DNA from 2 places in the Kitasatospora sp. NPDC101108 genome. Region 2 is predicted to be linked to the other one. Evidence: predicted binding sites of a transcription regulator. Region 2 holds the regulator's gene; the other holds the start of a gene.
The links. Region 2 encodes HrcA, which represses chaperone genes, less so after heat shock. Its sites were predicted from a motif close to TTNGCACTCNGNNNNNCNGAGTGCNAA; they were not measured.
Positions count from the first base shown of each region.

Region 1: the regulator HrcA is predicted to act here: its motif matches at 5,042-5,068, upstream of groL (chaperonin GroEL).

Region 1 is NZ_JBVJLM010000003.1:647,678-663,344, reverse strand. It holds gene ACZ6Z8_RS11305 (alpha,alpha-trehalose-phosphate synthase (UDP-forming)) at 1-1,177, opposite strand, end outside; gene ACZ6Z8_RS11300 (glucosyl-3-phosphoglycerate synthase) at 1,216-2,244, opposite strand; SAM riboswitch class I at 2,388-2,523, shown strand; gene thrC (threonine synthase) at 2,541-3,821, shown strand; gene ACZ6Z8_RS11290 (ubiquitin-like small modifier protein 1) at 3,848-4,126, shown strand; gene ACZ6Z8_RS11285 (cold-shock protein) at 4,677-4,880, shown strand; gene groL (chaperonin GroEL) at 5,224-6,846, shown strand; gene ACZ6Z8_RS11275 (hypothetical protein) at 6,960-7,316, shown strand; gene ACZ6Z8_RS11270 (HD domain-containing protein) at 7,347-7,973, opposite strand; gene ACZ6Z8_RS11265 (PadR family transcriptional regulator) at 8,037-8,390, shown strand; gene ACZ6Z8_RS11260 (hypothetical protein) at 8,387-9,325, shown strand; gene ACZ6Z8_RS11255 (copper homeostasis protein CutC) at 9,382-10,068, shown strand; gene ACZ6Z8_RS11250 (HelD family protein) at 10,111-12,156, opposite strand; gene ACZ6Z8_RS11245 (hypothetical protein) at 12,448-12,606, shown strand; gene ACZ6Z8_RS11240 (DNA repair helicase XPB) at 12,613-14,250, opposite strand; gene ACZ6Z8_RS11235 (hypothetical protein) at 14,402-14,653, shown strand; gene ACZ6Z8_RS11230 (helicase-associated domain-containing protein) at 14,671-15,667, opposite strand, start outside.
Region 2 is NZ_JBVJLM010000002.1:650,051-665,717, forward strand. It holds gene ACZ6Z8_RS07815 (S41 family peptidase) at 1-3,075, opposite strand, end outside; gene ACZ6Z8_RS07820 (16S rRNA (uracil(1498)-N(3))-methyltransferase) at 3,147-3,896, opposite strand; gene dnaJ (molecular chaperone DnaJ) at 3,990-5,132, opposite strand; gene hrcA (heat-inducible transcriptional repressor HrcA) at 5,206-6,240, opposite strand; gene htpX (zinc metalloprotease HtpX) at 6,508-7,428, shown strand; gene pspAB (PspA-associated protein PspAB) at 7,461-8,045, shown strand; gene ACZ6Z8_RS07845 (DUF3097 domain-containing protein) at 8,069-8,902, shown strand; gene hemW (radical SAM family heme chaperone HemW) at 9,043-10,272, opposite strand; gene ACZ6Z8_RS07855 (AMP-dependent synthetase/ligase) at 10,329-12,251, opposite strand; gene ACZ6Z8_RS07860 (ABC transporter ATP-binding protein) at 12,563-14,296, shown strand; gene ACZ6Z8_RS07865 (ABC transporter ATP-binding protein) at 14,419-15,667, shown strand, end outside.

The DNA.
Region 1 (15,667 bases), on a different contig from region 2:
GGGAGCGCGGGAAGTCGTCGTTGACGTGCAGCATCAGGGGCTGCCAGGTGGGGGTGGCGAACTCGGCGTTGATCTCGTCGGCGAGGCGCCGGACCGCGGCGGTGTAGTCGCGGTACTCGGCGAGGTCGGTGCGGGAGGGGTAGGCGAAGGCGATGTGGACCACCCGGTCCCGCCATTCGGGGTGGGTGCGGAGCAGGTGCCGGTAGGCCTGGAGGCCGCGGACGATGTTCTTGCTCAGCTCGGTGCGGTCGACCCGGACGATGGTGCGGCGGTCGCCGACGGCGGTGCGGAGGGCCGCGAGGCGTTCGTCGACGTCGGGGCGGCGGGCGCGTTCGCGGAGGAAGTCGGCGTCGGCGCCGAGGGCGTGGACGCCCAGCTGGGTGGTGCGGCCGATGGGGGTCCCCCCGGCCGAAGGCTGGGGGAGGGTGACGGTGAGCCGCTCGTGGTCGACGGTCGCCCCGAGGAGGTCCTCGCAGCAGGCGGCGAAGGCGCGGGCCCAGCGTTCGGTGAGGAAGCCGGCCCGGTCGGCGCCGAGGATGCCGGTGAGGACGGCCCGGGCGACGTCGTCGGGGAGCAGCCGGTAGTACTCGGGCGGGGCCCACGGGGTGTGGGAGAAGTGGCCGATCCGCAGGTCGGGGCGGGCTGCGCGGAGCAGGGACGGGGCCAGGGAGAGGTGGTAGTCCTGGACCAGGACCGCGGCGTTCGGGGCGGCTTCGGCGGCCAGGGCGTCCGCGAAGGCGGTGTTGTACGCCTCGTAGGCGGCCCATTCGGTGCGGAAGTCGGCGCCGAAGGAGGGCGCGGTGGGGGTCGCGTAGAGCAGGTGGTGGACGAACCACAGGGTGGAGTTGGCGACGCCGTTGTAGGCGTGGGCGAAGGTCTGCGGGTCGATGTCCAGCATGCGTACGGCCTGGCCCCCGACGTCGTGCCCGGCGAGGTCGAGGCGGCCGTCGGGGGCCTCTCCCGCGGCTCGGCGGTCGGCTTCACTGAGAGCCGCGCAGACCCAGACGGCGTCGGGGTCGTCGATCGCGGAGAGGCCTGAGACCAGCCCTCCGCCGCCTCGGCGCAGGGTCAGCGTGCCGTCGTCGGCGGTGCTGAAGGACACCGGTCCCCGGTTGGAGGCCACCAGGACGGGGGCGGTGCCGGTCGCACTCGAACGTTCGGTCGTGAGATCGCCCATGGTTGGGATGTTGCCGGGGGTCCGGGGTGGCAAACGTTTCAGTGCCGGGTGGCGTATTCGGGGACGGTGTGCATCGGGGGGCGCTCCAGGGCCGTCACGGGGTGGGTGTGGGCGGTGAAGGAGCGGGTCTCCGGGTCGCGGGTGAACTGGGTGAGGTGGGGGTGGACGAGGTCGGCGGAGGCCTTGAGGCGGTGGGTGCGGTCGAGGCGTTCCAGGGCGGTGCGGTAGATGGTGGCGGCCATCCGGCCGAGGGCCTGGCCGTCCTGGTGGCGGTGGTGCCGGACGCCGACGTCGACCTGGGCCAGGGCGTCCAGTCCGGCCAGTTCCAGTGCGTCGACCAGCAGGCCGAGTTCGACGCCGTAGCCGGTGGGGAAGGGCAGGCGTTCGAGCAGTGAGCGGCGGGCGGCGTACTCGCCGCCGAGGGGCTGGACGAAACCGGCGAGTTCCGGCCAGTGGAGGTTGAGCAGGGGGCGGGCGACGAGTTCGGTGACCCGGCCGCCGCCGGTGGGGACGATCGCGGCGGATTCCCCGGTGGCGGAGCCGCTCATCGTCACTTCCAGGGGGCGGTCGTACATGGCCTTGACCAGCTGGAGCCCCTCGTCGGTCAGCAGCGGGCCGATGATGCCGGAGACGAAGGCCGGGTCGAACTCGCGCAGGTCGGCGTCGATGAAGCAGACGATGTCGCCGTGGGTGACCAGGAGGGAGCGCCAGAGCACCTCGCCCTTGCCGGGGGCGGCGGGCAGCCGGGGGAGGATCGCGTCGCGGTGCTCCACCCGGGCGCCGGCCGCGGCGGCGACGGCGGCGGTGTCGTCGGTGGAACCGGAGTCGACCACGACGAGTTCGTCGACGAGCGGGATCCGCTCGATCAGCTCGCGGCGGACGGTGCGGACGATGTCGCCGACGGTGGCCTCCTCGTCGAGCGCGGGGAGGACGACGCTGACGGTGCGGCCGGTGCGCCGCTTGGCCTCCAGCAGGGTGTGCACCGGCCGGTCGGCCGCGCTCCACGAGCGGCGGCGGAGCCAGGACGCCGCCTGCGGGAGGAGTGCGGGGGACGGTTCGGCGGGCACGGTGACTCTCCTCGGCGGACTGGGTGGAACGGGCCATCTCGCTTGGCGGACGGACCCTTTCGGGGCGGATGCCTTCGGATACAGTCTTCGTACAGCGGTCGGACCTCTGCACGCCGGGGTCGCCGCTGAACCATAACTTCACATGCTCATCCAGAGGGACTGAGGGAACGGCCCGTTGACGTCCCGGCAACCTTCTCGCTCGGCTGTCGTCGACAGGCCCCGGCGGGACAGGTGCCAATTCCGGCCCGTGGCGCGACCGTGCCACGGGGAAGATGAGGAGAGAGGCCTCCGCCATCATGGCTATCGACACCGCCGCACCTGTTTCCGTCGACCTCGGCCCCGCCGCCGCGCTGTCCTGTCGGGAGTGCGGCACCCGCTTCCCGCTCGGCCCCAGCTTCGCCTGCCTGGAGTGCTTCGGGCCGCTGGAGATCGCGTACGAGTTCGGCAGCGAGGGCGCCGAGGAGCTGCGCAAGCGGATCGAGTCCGGCCCCGCGTCCATCTGGCGCTACGCGCCGCTGCTGCCGGTTCCGGCCGACGTGGCGTCGAAGCCCAATCTGAACCCCGGCTGGACCCCGCTGGTGAAGGCGGACAACCTGGGGCGGGAGCTCGGGTTCACCGCGCAGCTGCACGTGAAGGACGACTCCGGCAACCCGACCCACTCGTTCAAGGACCGGGTGGTGGCCTGCGCGATCGAGGCGGCCCGGGCGTTCGGGTACACCACGCTGTCCTGCTCCTCGACCGGCAACCTGGCCGGTGCGGTGGGTGCGGCGGCGGCCCGGGCCGGGTTCCGCTCGTGCGTTTTCATCCCGCACGACCTGGAGCAGGGCAAGGTCGTGATGGCGGGGGTGTACGGCGGCGAGCTGGTCGGCATCGAGGGCAACTACGACGACGTGAACCGCTTCTGCTCGGAGCTGATCGGGGACCCGGCCGGCGAGGGCTGGGGCTTCGTCAACGTCAACCTGCGGCCGTACTACGGCGAGGGCTCCAAGACGCTGGCGTACGAGATCTGCGAGCAGCTGGGCTGGCGGCTGCCGGAGCAGATCGTCATCCCGATCGCCTCGGGCTCGCAGCTGACGAAGATCGACAAGGGGCTGCAGGAGCTGATCAGGCTGGGCCTGGTGGAGGACCGGCCGTACCGGATCTTCGGCGCCCAGGCGGAGGGCTGCTCGCCGGTGTCGGCCGCGTTCAAGGCCGGCCGGGACGTGATCAAGCCGGTGAAGCCGGACACCATCGCCAAGTCGCTGGCGATCGGCAACCCGGCGGACGGCCCGTACGTGCTGGACATCGCCCGGCGGACCGGCGGGGCGGTCGAGGACGTCACGGACGCGGAGGTCGTGGCGGCGATCCGGCTGCTGGCCCGGACCGAGGGCATCTTCGCCGAGACCGCGGGCGGGGTGACCGTCGGCGTGCTGAAGAAGCTGGTCGAGACCGGCCGGCTGGACCCGGCCAAGGAGACCGTCGCGATCAACACCGGCGACGGCCTGAAGACGCTGGACGCCGTCTCCGAGGCCGGGATGACCACCGTCATCCGCCCGACGCTGGACTCCTTCCGCGCCGCCGGCCTCGCGTCCGCCTGAACCACCCCACCCCCGCTAGGAGAGCCATGAGCGCCAACGTCCGCATCCCCACCATCCTGCGCACCTACACCGGCGGCGCCGCCGAGGTGACCGCCGAGGGTGCCACCCTGGCCGAGGTCATCGCCGACCTGGAGCAGAACCACGCGGGAATCTCCGCCCGCATCCTGGACGACACCGGCAAGCTGCGCCGCTTCGTGAACGTGTACGTGAACGACGACGACGTGCGGTTCGCCGAGGGCCTGGCGACCGAGATCAAGGACGGCGCGAGCGTCTCGATCATTCCGGCGGTGGCCGGCGGCTGCTGAGCCGTTCCCGCCCCTTCCGGCCCGCTCCGCGGCCGCCCGCGCGTACGGAATTCCCCTCTCCGTACGCGCGGGCGGCCGCTTGCATTTCGGCGGGAATATTCCGGGTCCAGTCGGAGTAGAGTGTGGCTCGACTGGGAACAGGGCGTCCCTTCCCGGTTCGCGGGGCACTTCGCCCGAGGGCGTCCGGACGCTGGGACCGGCCCGTCAAACATGTCAGGCAGATGTCAGAATTCCTGCAGGCATTTGGGTAATTCGTCCGCTATGTCCGGCGCGGAATGCCGAGTTCCTCCCGATTTGTTCGGTGTTGTCTCTTGACGGGGCTGCGGAATTCCCGGCGGTTGACCCTGTTGCAGAGGGCGTCGATCCGGATACATTCAGCGGCGGTCGACGTAATCACCCGCTCACGGAAGCCGTCCGGTGTTCCCGTGCGGAGGATTGCGGCGTGCACGGCTGCGCCCAGGGGGGGTTCCCCGGGCCGGCCTCCAAACCAGACCCGGGCCCGCGACCTGCGGGACCGTGAAGGGCCAGCACAGCACTAGGGGAGTTCGGAATGGCTCAGGGCACCGTCAAGTGGTTCAACGCGGAGAAGGGCTACGGCTTCATCGCGGTCGACGGTGGTGCGGACGTCTTCGTCCACTACAGCGCGATCCAGATGGACGGCTACCGCACCCTCGAGGAGGGCCAGCGGGTCGAGTTCGAGATCTCCCAGGGACAGAAGGGCCCGCAGGCGGACATGGTCCGCGCGGCGGTCTGACCCCTTCCGAATCAGGAGCTCGGCGCGGCCCTCGGCTGGTGACCACTCGCTTCTCGACGGGCCCGTACGACACGCGTCGTACGGGCCCGTTCGCGTTCCCGCGGGAGTTCGCGCCGGAGTCGGTGCGGGTCCGGAGGACGGCTCGCGGGTTGGCGATTGGGCTTGCACTCGACCACCCGGAGTGCTAATCATTGGCGTTAGCACTCACAGTGTGAGAGTGACAGCGGACCGGGTCGGTGAGGCCCCCGGGAGCGGCAGGGAATGGACCTCCGCGCACCAGGGCCGTCCGTCGCGGGCACCCCTTGGTCCGAGCAGTCGACCGTGTCCCGGAGGACCACTTCTGATGGCCAAGATCATCGCCTTTGATGAGGAAGCTCGCCGCGGCCTTGAGCGTGGCATGAACCAGCTCGCCGACGCAGTGAAGGTCACGCTCGGCCCCAAGGGTCGCAACGTCGTGCTGGAGAAGAAGTGGGGCGCCCCCACGATCACCAACGACGGTGTCTCCATCGCCAAGGAGATCGAGCTCGAGGACCCGTACGAGAAGATCGGCGCGGAGCTCGTCAAGGAGGTCGCCAAGAAGACGGACGACGTCGCGGGTGACGGCACCACCACCGCCACCGTGCTCGCCCAGGCCCTGGTTCGCGAGGGTCTGCGCAACGTCGCCGCCGGCGCCAACCCGATGGCCCTGAAGCGCGGCATCGAGAAGGCCGTCGCCGCCGTCTCCGACCAGCTGCTGGCCCAGGCCAAGGACGTGGAGACCAAGGAGCAGATCGCCTCCACCGCCTCCATCTCCGCCGCCGACACCCAGATCGGCGAGCTGATCGCCGAGGCCATGGACAAGGTCGGCAAGGAAGGCGTCATCACCGTCGAGGAGAGCAACACCTTCGGCCTGGAGCTTGAGCTCACCGAGGGCATGCGCTTCGACAAGGGCTACATCTCCGCCTACTTCGCCACCGACCTGGAGCGCATGGAGGCGACCTTCGAGGACCCGTACATCCTCATCGCCAACTCCAAGATCGGCTCGGTCAAGGACCTGCTCCCGCTGCTGGAGAAGGTCATGCAGAGCGGCAAGCCGCTCGTCATCATCGCCGAGGACGTCGAGGGCGAGGCCCTGTCGACCCTGGTCGTCAACAAGATCCGCGGCACCTTCAAGTCCGTCGCCGTCAAGGCCCCGGGCTTCGGCGACCGCCGCAAGGCCATGCTCGGCGACATCGCCATCCTCACCGGTGGCACGGTCATCTCCGAGGAGGTCGGCCTCAAGCTGGAGAACGCCGGCATCGACCTGCTGGGCACCGCCCGCAAGGTGGTCATCACCAAGGACGAGACCACCATCGTCGACGGTGGCGGCGACAGCGAGCAGGTCGCGGGCCGCGTGAACCAGATCCGCGCCGAGATCGAGAACAGCGACTCGGACTACGACCGCGAGAAGCTCCAGGAGCGCCTCGCCAAGCTGGCCGGCGGCGTGGCCGTCATCAAGGCCGGCGCGGCCACCGAGGTGGAGCTCAAGGAGCGCAAGCACCGCATCGAGGACGCCGTCCGCAACGCCAAGGCCGCCGTCGAGGAGGGCATCGTCGCCGGTGGTGGCGTCGCCCTGCTGCAGGCCGGTGTCGCCTTCGACAAGCTGGAGCTGGACGGCGACGAGGCCACCGGTGCCAACATCGTCAAGGTCGCGCTGGAGGCCCCGATCAAGCAGATCGCGACCAACGCCGGCCTGGAGGGTGGCGTCGTGGTGGAGAAGGTTCGCAACCTCCCCGCCGGTCACGGCCTGAACGCCGCCACCAACGAGTACGTCGACCTGGTCGCCGAGGGCATCATCGACCCGGCCAAGGTCACCCGCTCCGCGCTGCAGAACGCCGCCTCCATCGCGGCGCTGTTCCTCACCACCGAGGCCGTCATCGCCGACAAGCCGGAGAAGGCCGCCGCGGCCGCCGGCGGCGGCATGCCGGGCGGTGACATGGACTTCTGATCCTGATCGTTCCGATCGGGTCGGTTGACTCCTCGTCCGCGTGGGCGGCTCCCTTCGGGGGGCCGCCCACGCGGCGTTTCCGGGCCGCGGGGGTTTCACGAGAGGATGGGCGGATGGCTTCCGACGACATCGAGACCGCCCTGCACAACGCGCGGGCACTGATCCTGGCCGACCTCACCGCGCGGGACGTGGCGGACGCCGCCGTCGTCTCGCTGGTCGAGCAGGCCGTCACCCACCGCCGCTGGTGGCTGGAGCAGTGGCCGGACGGCACCGAGTACGTGCTCGGGCTGGTCGCCCAGGACGTCCAGGACGCGCTGCTGGAGGCGTACGGCCGCTGGCCGCTGTGCACCGCCTGCGCGGCCGACGGGGACCCGCACGCGCTGGGCGTGGAGCCCGAGTTGGGGCCGGAGCCGCACTGGGTGTGCGGCAAGCAGGGCGTGGTGGTGGCGCCGGTGGGGGAGCTCCGCTAGCCAGGGCCTGTCCGGCGGGTCCTGCCGGACCTAGAGGGTTCCGAGTTCGGCCGTCAGGTTGGTGCGGGCGGCCGCAGTGAAGCGCTCGCGGGCGGCGGGGGTGCGGTAGAGCGCGGGCAGGGCCAGGAGCCGGCGCAGGACGGCGCCCCGGCCCGCACGGAAGTCCGGCTCCGGGACGAAGGCGTACTCCTCGCGGACGGCGGCCGCGTAGGCCGCGTACGCCTCGGGGGTGCCGCCGAGGACGGCGAGGTCCGCGTCGCAGAGCACCTCGCCGTCGCGGTCGCCGGGGGCCGGGTCGTGGGTGACGGTGAGCAGTACGAGCCGCTCGACCTCGGCGACGCGTTCGGCGGGCAGTCCGGCGGCGGTCAGCGCGCGGACGGCCAGGGCGGCGCTGCGCTCCTCGTTCTCGGTGCGGTCGGGGCGGTAGACGGCGTCGTGGAACCAGGCGGCGAGCCGGACGGCGTCCGGGTCCACGGCCTGGTCGGCGAGGTCGTCGATGTGCCGGAGTACCGCTCGCAGGTGCTCGGCGGTGTGGTAGCGCCGCTGGGGCTCGGACCAGCGGCGCAGCAGCTCCTGTCCGTACGGTTCGGGGTCGTCGGTGGCGCCGCAGCGGTTGAGCAGGGCGGTCCAGGCGGTGAGCAGGTCCTCGGTCGGCATGGGCACATTCTGTCGGGTCGTTCCGGTGGACGGGATGTGCCGGTCGGCGATATATGTAGTCACATGACAGAACGCTCCATGCAGGAGCCCACGCTGCTTCTGCTCACCGCGCTGGCCGATGCCCCGAGACACGGCTACGCGCTCATCCAGGAGATCGCCGCGATCTCCGACGGCCGGGTCAAGATGCGCACCGGCACGCTCTACGGGGCGCTCGACCGGCTGCTGGGCCAGGGCCTGATCGAGGTCGCCGCCGAGGAGGTGGTGGACGGCCGCGCCCGGCGCACCTACGCGCTGACCGACGCCGGTCGGGGCGCCCTGGCCACCGAGGCCGAGCGGCTGCGGGCCGTGGCCGCGGAGGCCGAGCGGCGGCTGTCCGTCGCCGTTGCCAACCCGAGGGTCAGGGGGGCCTTCGCATGAGTGATGCGACCGTTTTCGCCGTACGGACGGCGCTGGCGCTGTACCCGGGGCGCTACCGCCGCGAACGTGGGGACGAGCTGGCCTTGGTCTTCGCTGACACGACCGCCGGGGCCGGGCCGATGGCCAAGTTCCGGGAGCTGCTCGACCTGGGCGCGTACGGCCTGCGGATGCGGACCGGGCTGACCTCCACCTCCGCCGGCGGGCGGCTGACGGCGCTGGCCGCTCCGCTGGTGGCCGGGGCCGCCGGAGGTCTGGCGGCGGGCGGGGCGCTGCTGAGCTACCTGGCGTCCGGCGTGCCGCACGGGGGGTGGGGGCTGCTGCTCTTCCTGCCCCACTGGGCGCTGCTGGGTGCGGCGATGCTCTCCGCCGTCGCGGCGCTGCTCGGACGGTGGACGGTGGCGAAGGTGCTGGCCGGGGTGTCGGCGCTGGCCGCGGTGGTGGAACTCGTTTGGGTGGCGACCCGTCCGGAGGTCACCCAGCCGCTGTGGGTGTTCCTGGAATCCTTCCAGTGGGACGGGCCGTTCGTGCTCTGGGCCCTGGTGCTGCTGGCCGCGCCCAAGGAGGCGCTGCCGGTGCCGAGCTGGCGGGAGCGCGGCCTGCTGCTGGCTGCGGCGGCGCTGACCCCGGTGGTGGCGTTCGCGGACAACGTCTACACGAGCTGGTACCACCTGGACCCGCAGTGGCGGGCGCTGATGATCGTCGTCCCGCTGCTGATGGCCTTGGCGGTGGTGCGCGGCTGGTACCTGGTGGCGGTTCCGGGGCTCGCGGCGCTGCCGTGGACGTTCAGCGTCAACCTGCACGCGCTCTGGCAGCAGGAGGGCGGGGCCTGGAAGCTGCTGCCGATGGCCGGGCTCACGGTCGTGGCGGCGGTGGCGCTGGTGCTGGTCGGTCGCCGCCGGGGTCCGGCCGGGCCGGGTGGGCGGCAGCCGGCCTGAGGCCGGAGCGGGGTGCGGTCTCGCCGGGGGCGGTCGCATGTGGCAGGCTGTCTCATATGTCTAGACCAATTTTGGAAGTCATCGCGCTGACGCCCCAGGACGCCCAGGCTGCCGAGTCGGGCGGCGCCGACCGGCTCGAACTGGTCACCGACATGGCCGCCGACGGGCTCACCCCGTCCGTCGAGGACTTCGCCCGGATCCGGGCCGCCGTCGGCATCCCGCTGCGCGTCATGCTCCGGATCCGGGACGGCTTCGCCCCCGGCGACCTGGACGAGCTGTGCGCCCGGGCCGCCGCGCTGCGGGCCGAGGGGGCCGAGGAGTTCGTCCTCGGCTTCCTCGACGCCGAGGGCGCCGTCGACCTGGCCGCGACCACGACCGTGGCCGAGGCGATCGCCGGTTGCCGCTGGACCTTCCACCGGGCGATCGACCACGGCGCCGACCGCGCCGCCCTGCGCGCCGCCGTCGGCGCGCTGCCCGGACTGGACACCTTCCTCACCTCCGGTGCGGCCGCCGGGGTGGACGCCGGGCGCGAGGTGCTGGCCGCCGAACTGGCCCGTACGGGCGAGCCCGGCTACACCCAGCGCATCCTGATCGGCGGCGGTCTGCGGGCCGAGCACCTCAAGGAACTGCGGGCGGACGGCTTCGACGCCTTCCACGTCGGCGGCGCGGTGCGGGTCGACGGCTGGCACACGCCGGTCGACGCGGCCAGGGTCGCCGAGTGGCGGGCGCTGATCGACGCCTGAAGCCACGGAAGAGGGGCCGGTTCCTGCCGGCCCCTTTCCGCGCTACCGGAGCTGCTCGGGCAGCGGCTCGCCGTGCAGCACCGTCAGGCCGGAGACGGCGCGGGTGAGCGCGACGTACAGCCGGCGCAGGCCGGTCCGCTCGTCCGGCTCGCCGGCGATCACCGCGGCCGGCTCGTCCAGCACCACGTAGTCGTACTCCAGACCCTTGGCCAGCGAGGCCGGGACGAGGGTCAGCCGGGTCTCGCTGCTGGTCTCGGTGCCGGGGGAGAGGAACGGCAGCCCGGCCCCGGTGAGCAGCTCGGCGAGCCGCGGGATCCGGGCGTCGGCGGCGATCAGGCCGGTCGAGCCCTCGTTCTTCAGCGCCTCCCGGCAGGCGTCCAGGACGGCGTCCTCCCAGGCGGTGACCGGGCGGATCACCAGCGAGCCGGGGGCGTCGCGGACCGAGGTCGCCGGGGCCAGGCCGGGGGCGATCGCGGGCAGCAGCCGGGAGGCGTAGGCGATGACCTCCTCGGGCACCCGGAAGCCCTTGGTCAGCTCCTCCACGTGGGCGTCCGGCTTGCCCAGGTGGTGCAGGGCGTCCGGCCAACTCGCCGTCGCCCAGGGGGTGGTGCCCTGGGCGAGGTCGCCGAGGACGGTCGCCGAGCCGGTGGTGCAGCGGCGGCCGACCGCGCGGTACTGCATCGGGGAGAGGTCCTGGGCCTCGTCCAGCACCACGTGCCCGAGCGAGGGGGTGCGCTGCACCAGGTCCGTCGCCTCGTCCACCAGGACGGCGTCGGCCGGCGTCCAGCGGGCGGTCTTCACCGAGCGGCCGGGCTTGGGCCACAGCACGGCCCGCTGCTCCTCGGCGGTCAGCACGCCCTCGGCGCACTCGGCCAGGAACTCCGGCTCGGAGAGCAGCCGCAGCACCAGCTTGGCCGGGTCGACGGCCGGCCAGCACTCCTTGACCACGGCCTTGACCGCGCTGTTGCGGGCCACCGCGTCCTGCACCCGGTCGTCCGGGGCCTCGCCGCCCTGCTCCATTTTCAGCAGCACGGCGTGCGCGATGCGCTGCGGCAGGGCGTCCCGGGCTGCGCCGTAGCGGATGTCGCGGCCCTTCAACTCCTCGATGATCTCGACCAGTTCGTACACCGGCACGCGCCAGCGGCGGGAGCCGCGGACCACCACGCAGGGCTCGGTGGGCAGCGTGATGCCGGCCCGCACCGCGCGGCGCAGCACCTCGGCCATCCGGGCGTCGCCCTTCAGCCGGGCCGCCTCCGGGTCGTCTTCGCCCCGCACCTCGACGTGGGCGACCAGCTGCTGCACGGTGGCCTGGGCGACCTCCAGCTCGCCGAGGGCGGGCAGCACCTGCTCGATGTACGAGAGGAAGGCGTTGTTCGGGCCGATCACCAGGGTGCCGGTGCGGGCCAGGCGCTCGCGGTGCGCGTACAGCAGGTAGGCGACGCGGTGCAGGCCGACGGCGGTCTTCCCGGTGCCGGGCGCCCCCTGGACGCAGATGGTGCCCGTGATGTCGGAGCGGACGATCTCGTCCTGCTCGGGCTGGATGGTGGCGACGATGTCGCGCATCGGGCCGACACGGGGCTTCTCGATCTCGGCGGCGAGCAGGGCGGAGGCGGTGTCGGTCTCGGCCGGGTCGGTGAGGTGCTCGTCCTCGTAGGCGGTGAGCTCGCCGCCGGTGTAGCCGAAGCGGCGGCGTCGTTCGACGTCCATCGGCTCGGCGCGGCTGGCCCGGTAGAACGGCTGGGAGACCGGCGCGCGCCAGTCGATCACCATCGGGTCGCCGTCGGCGTCGTGGACGTGGCGGCGGCCGATGTAGAAGCTCTCCCCGCCGCCGCCCTCGCTCAGCTCTTCGCTGACCGCGTGAAGGTAGTCGAGGCGGCCGAAGAACAGCGGGGTGTCGGAGAGGTCGGCCAGGGCGGCGATCCTGGCCTCGATCTGGTTCTGGAGGATGACGGCGGACACCCAGGTGCCGGTCACGTTGCGCAGGTCGAGCGACTCGACGTCCTCGCGCATCGCTCGCAGCGCGGACCGGGACGCGGCCAGGTGGTCGCGTTCGCGCTGGAGGGGGTCGGTGGTGGGGGTGGCGGGCACAGCGAACCTTCCCGGCTGCCCCGGTCGCGGGCGCAGCGGATCGATGGAGCTCACGGTGGTGTACGGGCCGACCGGTTGCCGTGCGGTCGGCGCCTCCCCCGGCTGCCTGCGGGACACCGCCAGGTACCACGGTTCGGGAGGGGGCAGGCGGACGATCTTAGACCCGTCCGTCTCAGGGTTCCAGCCCCGCAGGTCTCGGGGCTCCCGTACACCGGGAGGAGGACGGCCGGCACGCCGGATGCGGCCTTTGGAGTGATGCCGTGGGCCGGCCGGGTGCCTACCGTTGAAGACATGAGCAGTCGAAACGAATCCCGCACCACCCCGGCCGGCGCGACCGCCGTCCAGGGCCGTCACCGCAACCCGCTGAGCACCGCCGTCCGCAACCTCGGCATCGCCCTGGACACCGCCGCGCGCGTGATCTTCCTCGGGCGCGACGGTGTCCGGTTCTGAGTCCCGTTACAGCACGTCGTCCGCGTCGATGATCCGGTACGCGTAGCCCTGCTCGGCCAGGAAGCGCTGGCGGTGGGCGGCGAAGTCCTGGTCCACGGTGTCCCGGGCGACGACCGAGTAGAAGTGCGCCGCGTGCCCGTCCGCCTTGGGGCGCAGGACGCGGCCGAGGCGCTGGGCCTCCTCCTGGCGGGAGCCGAAGGTCCCGGAGACCTGGATGGCCACCGTCGCCTCGGGCAGGTCGATGGAGAAGTTCGCGACCTTGGAGACCACCAGGACGCTGATCTCCTTGTTCCGGAACGCGTCGAAGAGCTTCTCGCGCTGGGCGTTGCTGGTCTCGCCCTTGATCACCGGGGCGTCCAGGACCTCGCCGAGCTCGTCGAGCTGGTCGATGTACTGGCCGATGATCAGCGTCTGGTCCTTCTCGTGCTTCCTGACCAGCGCTTCCACCACCCGCCGCTTGGTCGCCGTGGTGGCGCAGAAGCGGTAGCGCTCCTCGGGCTCGGCGGTGGCGTAGGCGAGCCGCTCGGAGTCGGTCAGGGTGACCCGCACCTCGCAGCAGTCGGCGGGCGCGATGTAGCCCTGTGCCTCGATCTCCTTCCACGGGGCGTCGAAGCGCTTGGGGCCGATCAGGCTGAACACGTCGCCCTCACGGCCGTCCTCGCGCACCAGCGTGGCGGTCAGGCCGAGCCGGCGGCGGGCCTGGAGGTCGGCGGTGAACTTGAACACCGGCGCGGGCAGCAGGTGCACCTCGTCGTAGACCACCAGGCCCCAGTTGCGGGCGTCGAACAGCTCCAGGTGCGCGTACACGCCCTTCCGCTTGGTGGTCATCACCTGGTAGGTGGCGATGGTGACCGGGCGGATCTCCTTCTTCGTCCCGCTGTACTCGCCGATCTCGTCCTCGGTGAGCGAGGTGCGCTTGACCAGCTCGTGCTTCCACTGGCGGGCCGAGACGGTGTTGGTGACCAGGATCAGCGTGGTCGACTTGGCGTGCGCCATCGCGGCGGCGCCGACCAGCGTCTTGCCGGCGCCGCAGGGCAGCACGACCACGCCGGAGCCGCCGTGCCAGAAGCCCTCGACGGCCTGCGCCTGGTACGGGCGCAGCTGCCAGCCGTTCTCGTCCAGGTCGATCGGGTGCGCCTCGCCGTCCACGTACCCGGCGAAGTCCTCGGCGGGCCAGCCGAGTTTGAGCAGCACCTGCTTGATCTGCCCGCGCTCGGAGGGGTGCACCACCACGGTGTCCGGGTCCACCCGGGCGCCGACCAGCGGGACGATCTTCTTGGAGCGCAGCACCTCCTCCAGCACCGGGCGGTCGGTGGTGGTCAGCACCAGCCCGTGGGTGGGGTGCTTGGACAGCTGGAGCCGCCCGTACCGGCCCATGGTGTCCGCCACGTCCACCAGCAGCGCGTGCGGCACCGGGTAGCGCGAGTACGTCACCAGGGCGTCCACCACCTGCTCGGCGTCGTGCCCGGCGGCCCGCGCGTTCCACAGTCCGAGCGGCGTCACCCGGTACGTGTGGACGTGCTCGGGGGCCCGCTCCAGTTCGGCGAACGGCGCGATGGCGCGGCGGCAGTCGCCGGCCTTGGGGTGGTCGATCTCCAGGAGAAGAGTTTTGTCGCTCTGGACGATGAGCGGTCCGTCGTTCACGCGGGGGAGCCCTCCACTGGCTGACAGGCTGGATCGGCCGGCTGGTCCGGCGGTCCGGATTGGCGCAGACCCTCCAGTGTCGCTCATTCGGCGCGGTGCGCGGGAGGCCGCTGCGAGTGACCCCGGTCCGGGCTCGCTCGTTGAGCTGGTCATGAAGACCTCCAAGCGTGTTCTCACCGCCCTCGCCCTGATGGGCACGGCCCTCGCCGCCACGGCCTCGTCGGCCGGTTCCGCCCATGCCCTCGCGGGCATCGGGGAGGGGCCGGGCGGTCTGCTGGCGGCGCCCGGATTCCTGCTCGCGGACACCGTCACCGGCGGTTCGATGCCGGTCGGGCAGAGCCAGATCGGCAGCCTGGCGGACCAGGCGGTCAAGGACAAGATGAAGGAGGCCAGGGGGCACTGACGCCCGGTCATCCGCGCTTACTCGTCGAGCTCCGCGACGCCGGTGATGCGGTGGAGGGCGAAGGTGCGCAGTTCGTCGGCGTGGTGGTCGAAGGCGGTGACGAAGCCGCCTTCGACCTTGACCGGGTCGATGATCCGCTGGCTGGCGATGCCCTCGGCGTTGAGGTAGCCGATCCACATCCGTTCGCCGAGCAGGACGGCCGTCTGGAGGGCGGCGAGGGTCTCGGCGGCGGCGGTGCGGGGGAGTTGGCGCGGGTCCGGGGTGGGCTCGCGGCGGGTGGCGGTGGCGGCGCGGTCGCCGGCCCGGATGGCCTTGATGGCGGCGGCGAGGAGGGTGTCGTCGGGGGTGGGCGGCCCGTCGGGGACGGGCGTGGGGGCGGTGCGCGGCGGGGTGCGGTGGCTGTCCGGCCGGGTGATCAGGACGTCGCCCTCGGCGGATTCGGCGGCCGGGGCGTAGCCCATGGTGCGCAGCGCGGCGAGCAGGACGTCCGGGGCGGCCTGGGAGGCGAGGACGGTCGGGGCGAGCAGCCGCAGCCGCAGGTCGGCGGCGCGGCGGTCGGCGAGCACCTCGTTGAGCAGGGAGGGGTCGTCGCAGCGCAGGTAGGAGGAGGCGGCGCCGACCCGCAGGATGCCGTGCCGGCGGGCGACGTCGTCGATCAGGTAGGCGAGCGGCTGGGGGACGGGCGTGCGGCTGTGCCGGCCCAGGAAGGTCTGCAGGTCGGCGGCGGTGCGTCCGGCGTCCAGGGCGCGGCGGACGGAGGCCGGGGTGAACCGGTAGACGGTGGCGCCGCCCTTGGACTCGATGTCGGCGCACAGGGCGAGCGCCTGGGCGAGCGGGGTGAGCAGCGGGCCGGGGGCGATCGCGGTGAGGTCCGGCTGGAGGATCACGTGGTCCAGCGGCTGCGGCAGCAGCGGGGCGAGGACTTCGGCCGGGTCGGACTCGGCGGTGAGCAGGGCGCGGGCGGGGGCGGCGAGGGCGCCGCGGCCGGTGATGCCGAGGAGTTCGGCCTCGGCG
Region 2 (15,667 bases):
CCACATCGCGTACTTGGGCTGGGTGACCAGGGTGCCGTCGACCAGCTGGTACCTGCTGTCGATGCCGATCACCCCGCCCCAGGTGCGGGTGCCGACCACCGGGCCGATCCCGAGCGCCTGGATGGCGGCGTTGACCACGTCGCCGTCCGAGCCGGACAGCTCGTCGGCGAGCGCGACCACCGGCCCGCGCGGGGCGTCCATCGGGTAGGGCACCGGGTGGTCGGTGTCCCGGATCGCGTACCAGCCGACGATCCGCCGGGCCAGCTTCTCGATCACCAGCTGCGAGGTGTGGCCGCCGCGGTTCTCCCGGACGTCCACGATCAGGCCCTCCCGGGCCATCTCGGTGGACAGGTCGCGGTGCAGCTGGGCCCAGCCGGCCGTCTGCATGTCGGGGATGTGCAGGTAGCCCAGCCGGCCGCCGGACAGCTCCCGCACCGCGGCCCGCCGCCCGGCCACCCAGTCGTGGTAGCGCAGCGCCTCCTCGTCGGCGAGCGGGACGACCACGGGGTGGCGCTGGTCGGTGCCGTCCTTGCCGGCCACGGTCAGCTCGACCGGCTGCCCGGCGGTGCCGGCCAGCAGCGGGGCCGGGCCGGTGACCGGGTCCACCGGGCGGCCGTTGACGGCCAGCACGGCGTCGCCCGGCCGGACGGCGGCGCCGGGAGCGGCCAGCGGCGAGCGGGCCCGGGGATCGGAGGACTCGCCGGGTAGGATCCGGACGATCCGCCAGCGATCGCCGTCCTTGACCAGGTCGGCGCCCAGCAGGCCCTGGCGCCGGGCGGGTTCGGTGTAGCGGCCGTAGGGGACGACGTAGGCGTGCGAGGTGCCGAGTTCGCCGTGCACCTCCCAGAGCAGGTCGACCAGTTCGTCGTGCGAGCCGACCCGCTCGACCAGCGGCCGGTAGCGGTCCAGGATCCCGGCCCAGTCGAGGCCGCCGAGGTCCGGGCGCCAGAAGTTGTCCCGCATCAGGCGGCCGTTCTCGGCGTACATCTGCCGCCACTCGGCGGCCGGGTCGACGGTCACCCGCAGCCGGGTGAGGTCGACGGCGGTCTCGTCGTCCTCGCCGCCCGCCTTGTGGCCGGCCGGGACGATCCGCAGCTCGCCCTCGTCCAGCACGGCCACCCGGGTGCCGTCCCCGCTGACCGCGAAGCCGTCGACCCCGTGCACCAGTTGCTCGGCCCGGCGCTTCCTGAGGTCGAAGCGCTCCAGCACCGGGCGGGGCCGCTCGTCCTCCAACGAGGCCGCCTCGTCGCCGAGTTCGCCCAGCAGCGGCGCCCTGGTCCACAGCACCCCGTCCTTGGCGGCGCGCAGCGTGTGGAAGCGGCCGCCCTCGACCGGGAACGGCAGGATCCGGTCGACGATGCCGTCCAGGTCCACCCTGGTGGCCGGCGCGGCCCCGTCCGCGCCCTCCTCGCCGTCCGCCTTGCGGGCCCTGGGCTCGTCCTCCTCCCCGCCCGGCGGGCGACCGGCCCGCTGCGGCCCGAACGGGGACGGCGTGTCCGCGGCGAGGGTGACCAGGTACGGGCGGCAGCCGTTCGGGAAGGACAGGTCGAAGGCGTGCGCGTCGTAGACCGGGTCGAAGTTGCGCACCGACAGGAAGGCCAGGTAGCGGCCGTCCGCGGTGAAGGCCGGCGAGGTGTCGACGAAGCGCTGCTGGGTGACCTCGCTGACGGTGCGGGTGGCCAGGTTCGCCAGCACGATCTGGCGCAGCGAGTACGGGCCCATCCGGTGCACCGGGCGGGACCAGGCCAGCCAGGCCGAGTCCGGGCTGAACGCCAGCCCGCTGACCTCGCCGTCGGTGCTGCGGTCCAGCTCGTGCACGGCACCGTCGGCCAGCGCGACCAGCAGCACCCGGCCGTCGTGCACGCCGAGCGCCGCCTGCTTGCCGTCCGGGGAGACCACCAGCGAGTTGACCCGGCCCAACCGCCCGGCGGCCAGCCGGCGCCGCTCGGGCTCGTGGACCGCGGGGGCGTACTCCAGGGCGTCCTCGCCCTCGGCGTCGGACACCCACAGCACGCCCTGGCCGCCGTCCTCCCCCGGCACCACCCGGACCAGCCGGGCGCGCACGCCCGGGGTCTCGTCCAGCACCCGGGCCGGGCCCTCCCGGTGGGTCAGCCAGTGCACGCTGCCGCGCACCACCACGGCGCTGGCCCGGCCGGTGCGGTCGGGGGCGGCGGACTCCAGCCAGTGCGCGGCGGGCACCGGGCGGGGGCGGCGGCCGGTGCGCGGCCCGGCCAGCCGGATGTCCAGGCGGCGGGGCACGGCGGTGTCCAGGTCGTCCAGCAGCCAGAGGTCGCCGGCCCGGTGGAAGACCACCCGGGTGCCGTCGGTGGCGGCGTTGCGGGCGTAGAAGCCGTCCGGGTCGGTGCTGTGGCGGCGCAGGTCGGAGCCGTCCGGGCGGCTGGACCACAGCTCCCCGACGCCCTCGTGGTCGGACAGGAAGGCGATCCGGCCGCCCGGCGCCCCCTCGCCGGCGACCCACAGCGGGGAGTCGAGCTGCCCGTCCAACTCCTCGTGGACACGGGTGAACCGGTCCCGCCCGATCCACAACTTGCCCGCCCGGCCGCCCCGGTAGCGCTTCCACCAGGCCGGCTCGCGGTTGTTGACGGTCACCAGCAGCGCGCGCTCGCCGTCCGGCTCGAAGGCCAGGCCGCCGACCGGCCCGTACGGCAGCCGCGCCGCCTCGCCGCCGTCCAGCGGGACGGCGTGCGCCCAGGTGCGCCGCACGCCGGAGCCGCCCGCGCCGGTGGTGGCGATCGGGCGTCCGTCCGCGGTCCAGCCCTGCACCCGGGTCTCGCCGTTGCCCCAGTACGTCAGCCGCCGGGACGGCCCGCCGTCGACCGGCACCACGTGCACCTCGGGGGCGCCGTCCCGGGTGGAGGTGAAGGCGATGAGCCGCCCGTCCGGGGAGAACCTGGGGTGGTGCACCGGCAGGTGATCGGCGGTCAGCCGCCAGGCCCGGCCGCCGTCCAGCGGGGCGAGCCACAGGTCGTCCTCGGCGACGAAGGCGACCAGGTCACCGTGCAGATGGGGATGGCGCAGATAGGCGCCCGGGGAGGTGCTCACGGAGTCCGTCACCCGGTCAGCGTAAGCAGGTGCGGGTACGAGCCGCTCCGATTTCCCGAGAACTCCGGTCGGGCGCGCGGGAGTTACGCCCAGCGGCCGGTGCGCCCCAGCAGCAGCGCCCCGGCGGCCACCCCGGCGGTCGAGGTGCGCAGCACCGAGGGACCCAGCCGGTACGGCGCGGCGCCCGCCTCGGCGAAGGCGGCCAGCTCCTCCGGGGAGACCCCGCCCTCCGGGCCGACCACCAGCACGATGTCCCCTTCGGCGGGCAGCGCGGCCTGCGCCAGCGGCTCCGCGCCCTCCTCGTGCAGCACGGCGGCCAGGGCGGCCTGGGCCAGCAGCGGCGCCAGCTGCCGGGTGGTCATCGGCTCGCGCACCTCGGGGAAGCGCAGCCGGCGGGACTGCTTGCCCGCCTCCCGGGCGGTGGCCCGCCACTTGGCGAGCGCCTTCGCGCCGCGCTCGCCCTTCCACTGGGTGATGCACCGGGAGGCGGCCCAGGGGACCACCACGTCCACGCCGACCTCGGTCATGGTCTCCACGGCCAGCTCGCCGCGGTCACCCTTGGGCAGCGCCTGGACCACCACGATCCGCGGCACCGGCTCCGGCTCCCGCCGCACGGCCTCCACGGTGACGTCGATCGCGTCCTTGCCGAGCACCTCGGCGACGGTGCCGTCCACGCCCAGGCCCAGCCCGTCCGCCAGGGTCACCGCCTCGCCGGCCGTCAGCCGCTTCACCGCCGCCGCGTGCCGCCCCTCCGCGCCGTCGAGCCGCACCACGGCCCCGGGCGCGGCGGCGGCGATCCGCTCGGTCTCGACGACGAAGACGGGCGCGGTCATGAGGGGGACCTTTCCGGAAAGGGGCCTGCGGCCGAATGGGGACAACACGGAAGGGGTGCCGGGGAACCGCCCCCGGCACCCCTTCCGGGACGGCTACCGGCCGTTGAAGGCGTCCTTCAGGCGCGAGAACAGGCCCTGCTGGCCCGGCGCGAACTGGCCGGACGGCCGCTCCTCGCCGCGCAGCATGGAGAGCCGGCGCAGCAGCTCCTCCTGCTCGGCGTCGAGCTTGGTGGGCGTCTGCACCTCGACATGCACTATCAGGTCGCCGCGGCCGCCCCCGCGCAGGTGGGTGATGCCCCGGCCGTGCAGCGGGATCGACTGGCCGGACTGGGTGCCGGGCCGGATGTCGACCTCCTCCAGCCCGTCCAGGGTCTGCAGCGGCACCTGGGTGCCGAGCGCGGCCGCCGTCATCGGGATGGTGACGGTGCAGTGCAGGTCGTCCCCGCGCCGCTGGAAGACGCTGTGGGAGGTCTCGGCGATCTCGACGTACAGGTCGCCGGCCGGGCCGCCGCCGGGGCCGACCTCGCCCTCGCCGGCCAGCTGGATCCGGGTGCCGTTGTCCACACCGGCCGGGATCTTGACCGTCAGGGTGCGGCGGGCCCGCACCCGGCCGTCGCCGGCGCACTCGGGGCACGGGGTCGGCACGACGGTGCCGAAGCCCTGGCACTGCGGGCACGGACGGGAGGTCATGACCTGGCCCAGGAAGGACCGGGTGACCTGGGAGACCTCGCCCTTGCCGCGGCACATGTCGCAGGTCTGGGCGGAGGTGCCGGGGGCCGCGCCCTCACCGTTGCAGGTGGTGCAGGTGACGGCGGTGTCGACCTGGAGTTCCTTGGTGGTGCCGAAGGCGGCCTCCTCCAGGGTGATCTCCAGCCGGATCATGGCGTCCTGGCCGCGGCGGGTGCGCGAGCGCGGGCCGCGCTGGCCGGCCGCGGCGCCGAAGAAGGCGTCCATGATGTCGGAGAAGCCGAAGCCCGCCGCGCCGGCGCCGAAGCCGCCCGCGCCACCGCCGCCGCCGGGCGACAGCGGGTCGCCGCCGAGGTCGTAGACCTGGCGCTTCTGCGGGTCGGAGAGCACCTCGTAGGCGGCGTTGATCTCCTTGAACCGCTCCTGCGTCTTCGGGTCCGGGTTGACGTCCGGGTGCAGTTCGCGTGCCAGGCGCCGGAACGCCTTCTTGATCTCGTCCTGCCCCGCATCCCGTCGGACGCCGAGTACCGCGTAGTAGTCCGTGGCCACCAAATGCTCCGCTTGTTCCGCCTGTAGTAGTGCGACTGGACACCGCCGCCGGACATCCGGCGACGGCTGTTTGCTACGACTCGGCCAGGATCTGGCCCACGTACCGTGCCACCGCTCGCACCGCCCCCATTGTGCCCGGGTAGTCCATCCGGGTCGGACCGATCACACCCAGTTTGGCCACGCTCTCGTCGCCCGAACCGTAGCCGACCGAAACGACCGAGGTGGAATTCAGCCCTTCGTACGCGTTCTCCCGCCCGATCCGGACCGTCATCGCGGCGTCCGCGGTCTCACCCAGGAGGCGGAGCAGGACGACCTGCTCCTCCAGTGCCTCCAGCACCGGCTGGATGGTGAGCGGGAAGTCGTGCCCGAAGCGGGTCAGGTTGGCCGTGCCGGCCAGCATGATCCGCTCCTCGTTCTGTTCGGCGAGCGCCTCGAACAGCGTCGCCAGGACCGTACTGACGGTCGGCCGGTCGGCCTGCTCGAAGGCCGCCGGCAGCTCCTCCAGCAGGCCCGGGACGTCCGGCAGCCGCTGGCCGGCCGCCCGCGCGTTGATCCGCGACCGCAGGTCCGCCAGCACCGTCTCGCCGACCGTGCCCGGGCAGTCGATCATCCGCTGCTCGACCCGGCCGGTGTTGGTGATCAGCACCAGCATCACCTTGGCCGGGGCCAGCGCCACCAGTTCGATGTGCCGGACGGTGGAGCGGGTGAGCGAGGGGTACTGCACCACGGCGACCTGCCGGGTCAGCTGGGCGAGCAGCCGCACCGTGCGTCTGACCACGTCGTCCAGGTCCACGGCGCCGTCCAGGAAGTGCCGGATCGCCCGGCGCTCGGGGGAGCTCATCGGCTTGATCTCGGCGAGCCTGTCGACGAACAGCCGGTAGCCCTTGTCGGTGGGGATGCGCCCGGCGCTGGTGTGCGGCTGGTGGATGTAACCCTCCTCCTCCAGCGCCGCCATGTCGTTGCGGACCGTGGCCGGGGACACCCCCAGGTTGTGCCGCTCCACCAGGGCCTTGGAGCCCACCGGCTCCTCGGTGCCCACGTAGTCCTGGACGATCGCGCGCAGCACGGCGAGCTTGCGGTCGTCCAGCTGGCGGACCTCACCGGCCATGGGGCACGCACCTCCGTCTTCGCACGTTGTCCGTCTGTGATGCTGCGAGCCGCTCCTCGGACGGCCCCGACCTTGGCACTCTGCACGGACGAGTGCCAAAACCGTACCTGCCAGTGTACGGCCCGGGTCCTACCGCAGGAACGGCCCGGCCGGGGTGATCCTCCCCGCAGTTCCGGACGGCCGCCACGACACTCCGCGTGCGGGGGTGGTGCCCCGGGGCCGTCCGGGTGGCAGCATCGAAAGCGACGGTGAACGGAGGAGCAAGAGATGTCGAGCTCGGGCCAGCACACCCGCTTCGCACCCGACCGCGGCCTGACCAGCCGCATGGTCGCGACGATGTTCGTGATCGGGCTGCTGTACGTCGGTTTCACGGGCCTGCTGATCGCGCTGCTGCGCGGGGCCTGGCCGCTGATCGTGCTGATCTCCGGCGGGCTGTTCGTGGCCCAGTTCTGGTTCAGCGACAAGATCACCGAGCGGGCCATGGGCGCCCGGCCGGTGACCGAGGAACAGTTCCCCCAGCTGCACGGCACGATCGACCGGCTCTGCGCCCTGGCTGACATGCCCAAACCCCGCGTGGCGGTCGCCGACAACGACATGCCCAACGCCTTCGCCACCGGCCGCAACCCGCAGAACGCCGTGGTCTGCGTCACCACCGGCCTGCTGCGCCGGCTCGAACCGGAGGAGCTGGAGGGCGTCCTGGCGCACGAGCTGTCGCACGTCGCCCACCGGGACGTCGCGGTGATGACCATCGCCGGCTTCCTCGGGGTGCTCGCCGGGGCGATCACCCGGATCGCGATGTACGGCGGGTTCATCGGCGGCAACCGCAACAGCAACGACCAGAACGCGGCCATCGCGGCGCTGGTCATCCCGCTGGTGTCGATGGTCGTCTACGCCATCAGCTTCCTGCTCACCCGGCTGCTCTCCCGCTACCGCGAGCTGGCCGCCGACCGGGCCGCCGCCCAGCTCACCGGCCGGCCCAGCGCCCTGGCCTCCGCCCTCACCAAGGTGACCGGGCAGATCGCCGCCATCCCCACCGAGGACCTGCGCCGCTCCCAGCCCTACAACGCCTTCTACTTCGCCCCGGCGCTGAGCGCCCGGGAGACCGCCTCCCAGCTGTTCTCCACCCACCCGACGCTGGAGAAGCGACTGGCGCAGCTGGCGAAGATCTCCGAGCAGCTCGGCCGCTGACCCGTTCCGACCCCGTTCACGAAAGGACCGACGTGGGATTCCTGGACGCCCTGTTCGGCCGCACCAAGCCCGTCAAGCCCGACCTCGACCAGCTGTTCGGCGTACCGTCCGCCGCGCTCACCCTGGAGGCCGGGGCCGGGTTCCTGCCCACCGGGCTCGGCTCGGTCTGCTTCGCGGCCGTCGAGGGCGCGGCCTTCGTCCAGGTGGAGCAGCAGGTCCGGGCGCTGCTGGACGCCGACACCGAGCGCGGCGGCGTGCCGGTGGAGGCCTCCAAGGACGGCTACGGCTACTCCTGGCTGCTCGCCCGGCACACCCCCGAGGAGCTGCCGGAGCTGGTGAACGACCTGCACGCGGTCAACAGCGAGCTGGAGGCGAACGGCTTCGGGCCGCAGCTGCTCTGCTCGCTGGTGGGCTTCCGCAACGGGGAGGGCCAGTCGCTGGCCCTGGTCTACCTCTACAAGCGGGGCACCTTCTACCCCTTCGCCCCGATGCCCGGCGGCGGGGAGCGGCGCAACAGCCCGCTGGAGCTGCAGGTCAACGCGATGCTGGCGAACGACCTGCGGCTGGAGAAGGACCTCGGCCGCTGGTTCCCGGTCTGGGGCGCGCCGGGCCTCTGACGGACCGTCCTATAGTCGCCCCCATGCGCAGCCACCAGTACGGACCCGACCTCACCCCGCCGTGGAAGAAGCAGCAGCCGGCACCCGAGGTGCCCGCCGAGCGGGACCTGGTGGTCGAGGAGGCGGCCACCGGCTACTGCGGGGCGGTGGTGCGCTGCGAGAAGACCGCCGAGGGCTTCACCGTCACCCTGGAGGACCGGTTCGGCAAGCACCGGGTCTTCCCGCTGGTGCCGCGCGGCTTCCTGCTGGAGGGCCGGGTCGTCACCCTGGTCCGCCCCGCCGCCCCGGCCCCCTCCCGCGGCCCGGGCCGTACGGCCTCCGGCTCGGTCGCCGTCCCCGGCGCCCGGGCCCGGGTCGCCCGGGAGTCCCGGATCTACGTCGAGGGCCGGCACGACGCCGAGCTCGTCGAACGGGTCTGGGGCGACGACCTGCGCGTCGAGGGCGTCGTCGTCGAGTACCTCCGGGGCATCGACGACCTCCCCGCGATCGTCGCCGACTTCGCCCCCGGCCCGGGTCGCCGCCTGGGCGTCCTGGTCGACCACCTGCTCCCGGGCACCAAGGAGCACCGCATCGCCGCCCGGGTCACCGGCGAGAACGTGCTGGTCGTCGGCCACCCCTACATCGACATCTGGCAGGCCGTGAAGCCGTCCAGCGTCGGCATCCCCGCCTGGCCCGCCGTCCCCCGCGGCGAGGACTGGAAGGAGGGCACCTGCCGCCGCCTGGGCTGGCCGGTGGACACCCCGGCCGCCTGGAAGCACATCCTGTCGAAGGTGAACTCCTACAAGGACCTGGAACCCGAACTCCTGGGCCGGGTCGAGGAGTTGATCGACTTCACGGCCCTGCCGGGCCAGGAGTAGGTCTGGAACTCCGAGGTGTCCATGGTGATGTCGAGCAGGTCCACCCGAATCGGGTCACCTCTCGAAGATCCCGGTCATCCGATCATCGATGGCGGTCATCGCACGCTTCCTCCGACGGCTGACGCCCACGTCGACGGATGTCAGTCCACCAGGTCACGCACGACCGCGTCCGCCAGCAGACGGCCCTGGAGGGTGAGGGCGGCGCGGCCCCGCTCGTAGGACTCCTCGGCGAGGAGGCCGTCGGCCAGGGCCTTGGCGGCGGCCTTGCGGCCCACGTCGGTCAGCAGGTCGAGCGGGACGCCCTCCACCAGGCGCAGTTCCAGCAGGATGCGCTCCACCCGGCGGTCCTCGTCGCTGAGCACCTCGCGGCCCTGGGCCGGGGTGCGGCCCTCCGCCAGGGCCCGGGCGTAGGCGGCGGGGTGCTTGGCGTTCCACCAGCGGACGCCGCCGACGTGGCTGTGGGCGCCCGGGCCGGCGCCCCACCAGTCGGCGCCGGTCCAGTACAGCTCGTTGTGGCGGCAGCGGCCCTCGGGGGTGGTGGCCCAGTTGGACACCTCGTACCAGGAGTAGCCGGCCGCGGCGAGGGCCTGCTCGGCGATCAGGTAGCGGTCGGCGTGCACGTCGTCGTCGATCATCGGCAGCTCGCCGCGCTTGACCCGGGCGGCCAGCTTGGTGCCCTCCTCGACGATCAGGGAGTACGCGGAGACGTGGTCCGGCCCGGCACCGATCGCGGCGTCCAGGGAGGCCCGCCAGTCGTCGTCGGACTCGCCGGGGGTGCCGTAGATCAGGTCGAGGTTGACGTGCTCGAAGCCGGCCGCGCGGGCCTCGGCCACGCAGGCCTCGGGGCGGCCCGGGGTGTGGTGGCGGTCGAGCAGCTGCAGGACGTGCGGGCGGGCGCTCTGCATGCCGAAGGAGATCCGGTTGTAGCCGCCCTCGCGCAGCTCGGCCAGGTACGCCGGGTCGACGGACTCCGGGTTGGCCTCGGTGGTGACCTCGGCGTCCGGGGCGAGTCCGAACTCCTCGCGCAGCGCGGCGAGCATCTTCACCAGGTCGCGGGCCGGCAGCAGGGTGGGGGTGCCGCCGCCGAGGAACACCGTGCGCACCGGCAGGTCGACGTCGCCCAGCACCCTGCGGGCATGCCGGATCTCGGCGACCACGTTGTCCGCGTAGGTCTCCTGCGAGGCGACCGCCCCGGAGGAGCGCAGCTCGGTGGCGGTGTAGGTGTTGAAGTCGCAGTAGCCGCAGCGGCTGGCGCAGTACGGCACGTGCAGGTAGAAGCCGAACGGCCGCCGGCCCAGCCCGGCGAGGGCGTCGGTGGGCAGGGAACCGTCGGACGGCACCGGTTCGCCGTCGGGGAGTGCGGAGGGCATGACCCCATTGTCCCGTACGGCCCGCGAACCCCGCGCGGACCGTACGGGAACGGGGATCAGGCCTCGTTGGCGCCCGCGTACATGGCCGCCACGGCGTCCGCGTAGGTCCGCTCGACCACCGGGCGCTTGATCTTCAGGCTGGGGGTGAGCTCGCCGTGCTCGATGTCGAGGTCGCGCGGCAGCAGGTGGAACTTCTTGATCGTCTGCCAGCGCTGGAGGTCGCCGTTGACCCGCTTGACGAAGCCCTCGATCAGCTGGTGCACGGCCGGCTCGACGGCCAGCTCGGCGTAGCTCTTCCCGGCCAGGCCGTGCTCGGCGGCCCACGGCAGCAGCACCGACTCGTCCAGGCCGATCAGCGCGGTGCAGTAGTTGCGGCCGTTGCCGATCACCAGGATGTTGCTGACGAACGGGCAGACCGCCTTGAACTTGCCCTCGACCTCGCTGGGCGCCACGTACTTGCCGCCGGAGGTCTTGAACAGGTCCTTCTTGCGGTCGGTGATCCGCAGGAAGCCGTCGGGGCTCAGCTCGCCGATGTCCTCCGTGTGGAACCAGCCGTCCGGCTCCAGCACCTCGGCGGTCTTCTCCGGCAGGTCGTGGTAGCCGCGCATGACACCGGGGCCGCGCAGCAGGATCTCGCCGTCCTCGGCGATCCGCACCTCGGTGCCGGGCAGCGGGCGGCCGACCGTGCCGATCCGCACGTCCTCCTTGCGGTTGACGCAGGAGCCGGCGCTGGTCTCGCTCAGCCCGTAGCCCTCCAGGATCGGCACCCCGGCGCCGAGGAAGAAGTAGCCGATCTCGGGGGCGAGCGCGGCGCTGCCGGAGACGGCACCCCGCAGCCGGCCACCGAAGGCCGCCCGGATCTTCGCGTACACCAGCTTGTCGGCGAGCGCGTGCTGCAGCCGCAGGCCGAGCGGGGCGCTCTCGGCGCCGGTGGCGATCCGGCTCTCCTGGACCACCCGGGCGTACTCGCGGGCGACCTGGGCGGCCCACATGAAGATCTTGTACTTGGCGCCGCCCTCGGCCCGGGCCCGGCCGGCGATGCCGTTGTACACCTTCTCGAAGATGCGCGGCGCCGAGGCCATCACGGTGGGCCGGATGACCGGCAGGTTGTGGATGATCCGGTCGACCCGGCCGTCCACCGCCATCACGTGGCCGGTGGCGATCTGGCCGGAGATCAGCGTCTTGCCGAAGACGTGCGACAGCGGCAGCCACATGAACTGCACGTCGTCGGGGCCGAGCAGGCCGCTGGCCTCCTGGGCCCGGCCCTCGTACGCCCAGCAGTCGTGCACCAGGCGCACGCCCTTGGGGCGGCCGGTGGTGCCGGAGGTGTAGATGAGGGTGGCGAGCTGCTCCCGGTCGAGCGCGGCCACGGCCTTCTCGACGGCGTCCGGGTGCTGCTCCAGGTACTCGGCGCCGCGCCGTTCCAGCTCGGCCAGGGTCATCAGGTCGAGACCGGCCGTCTCGGGGGCCTCGGCGGGGGCGTCGAAGAGGATCACGGTGCGCAGCTCGGGCAGCTGGTCGATGTGGTCGACGGCCTTGGCCAGCTGGGCGGCGTTCTCGGCGAACATGGCCCGGGAGCCGGAGTTGGAGAGGATGAAGGCCGTCTCGTCCGCGTTGGTGCTCGGGTAGATCGTGGTGATGGCCGCGCCCGCGCACATCGCGCCGAGGTCGGTGAGGATCCATTCGAGCCGGGTGGAGGCGGCCAGTGCGACCCGGTCCTCCGGCTGGATGCCGAGCGCCATCAGGCCGGCGGCCACCGCCTTCACCCGGACGGCGGTCTGCGCCCAGGTGAGCGAGCGCCACTGCTCGGCGCCCGGCGCGCCGTCCGCGGCCTGGTCGTCGACCGCCACGGGGTGGCGGTAGGCCTCGTGGTTGGGCGTCGCGGCGACGCGTTCCAGGAACAGGTGGGCGACGGAGGCCGGACGCCCGGCGACGATGTCGGCTTTGCCGGAGTCGATCAGGGACTGCGCGGAACTCAACGAGGACCTCCGGGGGCGGGTGGCCGTCTGAGGGATTGTCGCGGCGTCCGTGGGGGCGGCCGCCGGGCCCGTTAACGTGAGCGGTACCGGTCAGTAACAAGGGCGTAGTCAGCAGCCTAGGGGGAAACCGGTCATTCCGTAAGGGGGCGAATCCAGCTGGCACGCCCCCGCGGGGCCGGTGCCCGGACCCGCCGCGACAATGGCAAAGGCCCGGCAAACCTCAGCCGGACAGCCCCGGAATCGTCTGTACGACGCCACGGAACACCGAGAATTGGGGTGCGAACCCGACCGGCGACGACAAGAGTGGGCCAGTGCTGATCAGACTGCTCCGGGCGTACCTGCGCCCGTACTCCCGACCGATCACCATGCTGGTGGTCCTCCAACTGGTATCCACGCTCGCGGCGCTCTACCTGCCGACACTCAACGCCGACATCATCGACAAGGGCGTGGTCAAGGGCGACACCGGCTACATCCTGCGCCTCGGCGCCGTCATGATCGGCGTCACCCTGGTGCAGGCGCTGTGCTCGATCGGCGCCGTCTACTTCGGCGCCCGCACCGCGATGGCCTTCGGCCGCGACGTCCGCGCCGCCGTCTTCGAGCGGGTGCAGAGCTTCTCCGCCCGCGAGGTCGGCCAGTTCGGAGCCCCCTCCCTGATCACCCGCACCACCAACGACGTCCAGCAGGTCCAGATGCTGGCCCTGATGAGCTTCACCCTGATGGTCGCCGCCCCGATCATGTGCGTCGGCGGCATCATCATGGCGCTCAACCAGGACGTCCCGCTCTCCGGACTCCTGCTCGCCGTCATCCCCGCGCTCGGCGTGGTCGTCGTCCTGCTGGTGCGCGCCCTGCGGCCGAAGTTCCGCAGCATGCAGGTGAAGATCGACACCGTGAACCGGGTCCTGCGCGAGCAGATCACCGGCATCCGGGTCATCCGCGCCTTCGTCAAGGACGGCCACGAGCAGGCCCGCTTCGCCGACGCCAACGAGGACCTCACCGACACCGCCAGCCAGGTCGGCCGGCTGATGTCCGTCATGTTCCCGGCCGTGATGCTGGTCGTGAACGTCTCCAGCGTCGCCGTGCTCTGGTTCGGCGCCCACCGCATCGACAGCGGCGACATGGAGATCGGCGGGCTCACCGCCTTCCTCTCCTACCTGATGCAAATCCTGATGAGCGTCATGATGGCCACCTTCATGTTCATGATGGTGCCGCGCGCCGAGGTCTGCGCCGAACGCGTCCAGGAAGTCCTCGGCACCTCCTCCAGCGTCGTCCCGCCCGCCGCCCCCGTCACCGAACTGCTGCGCCGCGGCCACCTCGAACTGCGCGACGTCGACTTCCGCTACCCCGGCGCCGAGGCCTCGGTGCTGCGCGGCATCGACCTCACCGCCCGCCCCGGCGAGACCACCGCCATCATCGGCTCCACCGGCAGCGGCAAGTCCACCCTGCTCGGCCTCGTCCCCCGGCTCTTCGACGCCACCTCCGGCCAGGTCCTGCTCGACGGCGTGGACGTGCGCGAACTCTCCGCCGACGCCATCGCCGACAGCATCGGCATCGTCCCGCAGAAGCCCTACCTGTTCACCGGCACCGTCGCCAGCAACCTCCGCTACGGCCGCCCCGACGCCACCGACGAGGAACTCTGGCACGCCCTGGAGATCGCCCAGGCCAAGGAGTTCGTCGAGAAGCTCGCCGAGGGCCTGGACGCCCCCATCGCCCAGGGCGGCAGCAACGTCTCCGGCGGCCAGCGCCAGCGCCTGGCCATCGCCCGGGCCCTCGTCCGCAGGCCCGACGTCTACCTCTTCGACGACTCCTTCTCCGCGCTCGACTACGCCACCGACGCCAGGCTGCGCAAGGCCCTCGCCCGCGAGACCGCCGACGCCACCGTCCTGATCGTCGCCCAGCGCGTCTCCACCATCCGCGACGCCGACCGGATCATCGTCCTCGACGAGGGCGCCGTCGTCGGCACCGGCACCCACCACGAACTGATGGCCGACAACCCGACGTACCGGGAGATCGTGCTCTCCCAGCTCACCGAGCAGGAGGCGGCGTGACCACCCAAGGAAAGCCCGCCGCGAGCCCCGACGGCAAGCCCGCCGGAAAGCCGCAGGACCGGCTGCCCAGCGACTCCCAGGCCGCCGCCGCCCGCCGCGGACCGGCCGGACCGGGCCGCTTCATGGGCGGCCAGGGCGCCGAGAAGTCCATGGACTTCAAGGGCTCCGGCAAGCGCGTCCTCGGACTGCTGCGCCCCGAGCGCAAGCTGCTGATCGGCGTCCTGGTGCTCGGCGTCCTCGGCATCGGCTGCGCCGTCACCGGCCCCAAGATCCTCGGCGACGCCACCGACCTGATCTTCGCCGGCGTCATCGGCGCCCGCTTCCAGCCCGGCACCTCCAAGACCGAGGTCATCGAGGGCCTGCGCGCCCACGGCCAGGGCGGCATCGCCGACCTGCTCTCCGCGGTCGACTTCACCCCCGGCCACGGCATGGACTTCGGCGCCATCGGCTCCGTCCTGCTCTGGGTGCTCGGCATCTACGTCGCCTCCGCCGGCTTCGGCATCCTCCAGGGCCGCCTGGCCACCAAGGCCATCCAGTCCGCCAGCTACCGGCTGCGCCAGGACGTCGAGGCCAAACTCGCCCGCCTGCCGCTCAGCTACTTCGACAAGCAGCCGCGCGGCGAGGTGCTCAGCCGGGTCACCAACGACATCGACAACATCGGCCAGTCCATGCAGCAGACCATGGGGCAGGTCGTCAACTCGCTGCTCACCGTGGTCGGCGTGCTGGCGATGATGTTCTGGATCTCCTGGCTGCTGGCGCTGATCGCCCTCGTCTCGGTGCCGCTGTCGGTGGTCGTCGCCGCCAAGGTCGGCAAGCGGGCCCAGCCGCAGTTCGTCCAGCAGTGGAAGTCCACCGGCCAGCTCAACGCCCACATCGAGGAGATGTACACCGGCCACACCCTGGTCAAGGTGTTCGGGCGCCAGCGCGAGTCCGCCGAGACCTTCCGCGAGCACAACGACGCGCTGTTCCACGCCAGCTTCCGCGCCCAGTTCATCTCCGGGATCATCCAGCCCGCGATGATGCTGATCGGCAACCTCCAGTACGTGCTGGTCGCGGTCGTCGGCGGCCTGCGGGTGGCCAGCGGCTCGCTGTCCATCGGCGACGTCCAGGCCTTCATCCAGTACTCCCGGCAGTTCAGCCAGCCGCTCACCCAGGTCGCCAGCATGGCCAACCTGGTGCAGTCCGGCGTCGCCTCCGCCGAGCGCGTCTTCGAACTCCTCGACGCCCCCGAGCAGAGCCCCGAGCCGGCCATGCCCGAGAAGCCCGACGCGGTCCACGGCCGGGTCGCCTTCCAGGACGTGTCCTTCCGCTACGACCCCGACAAGCCGCTCATCGACGACCTCTCCCTCAAGGTCGAACCCGGCCAGACCG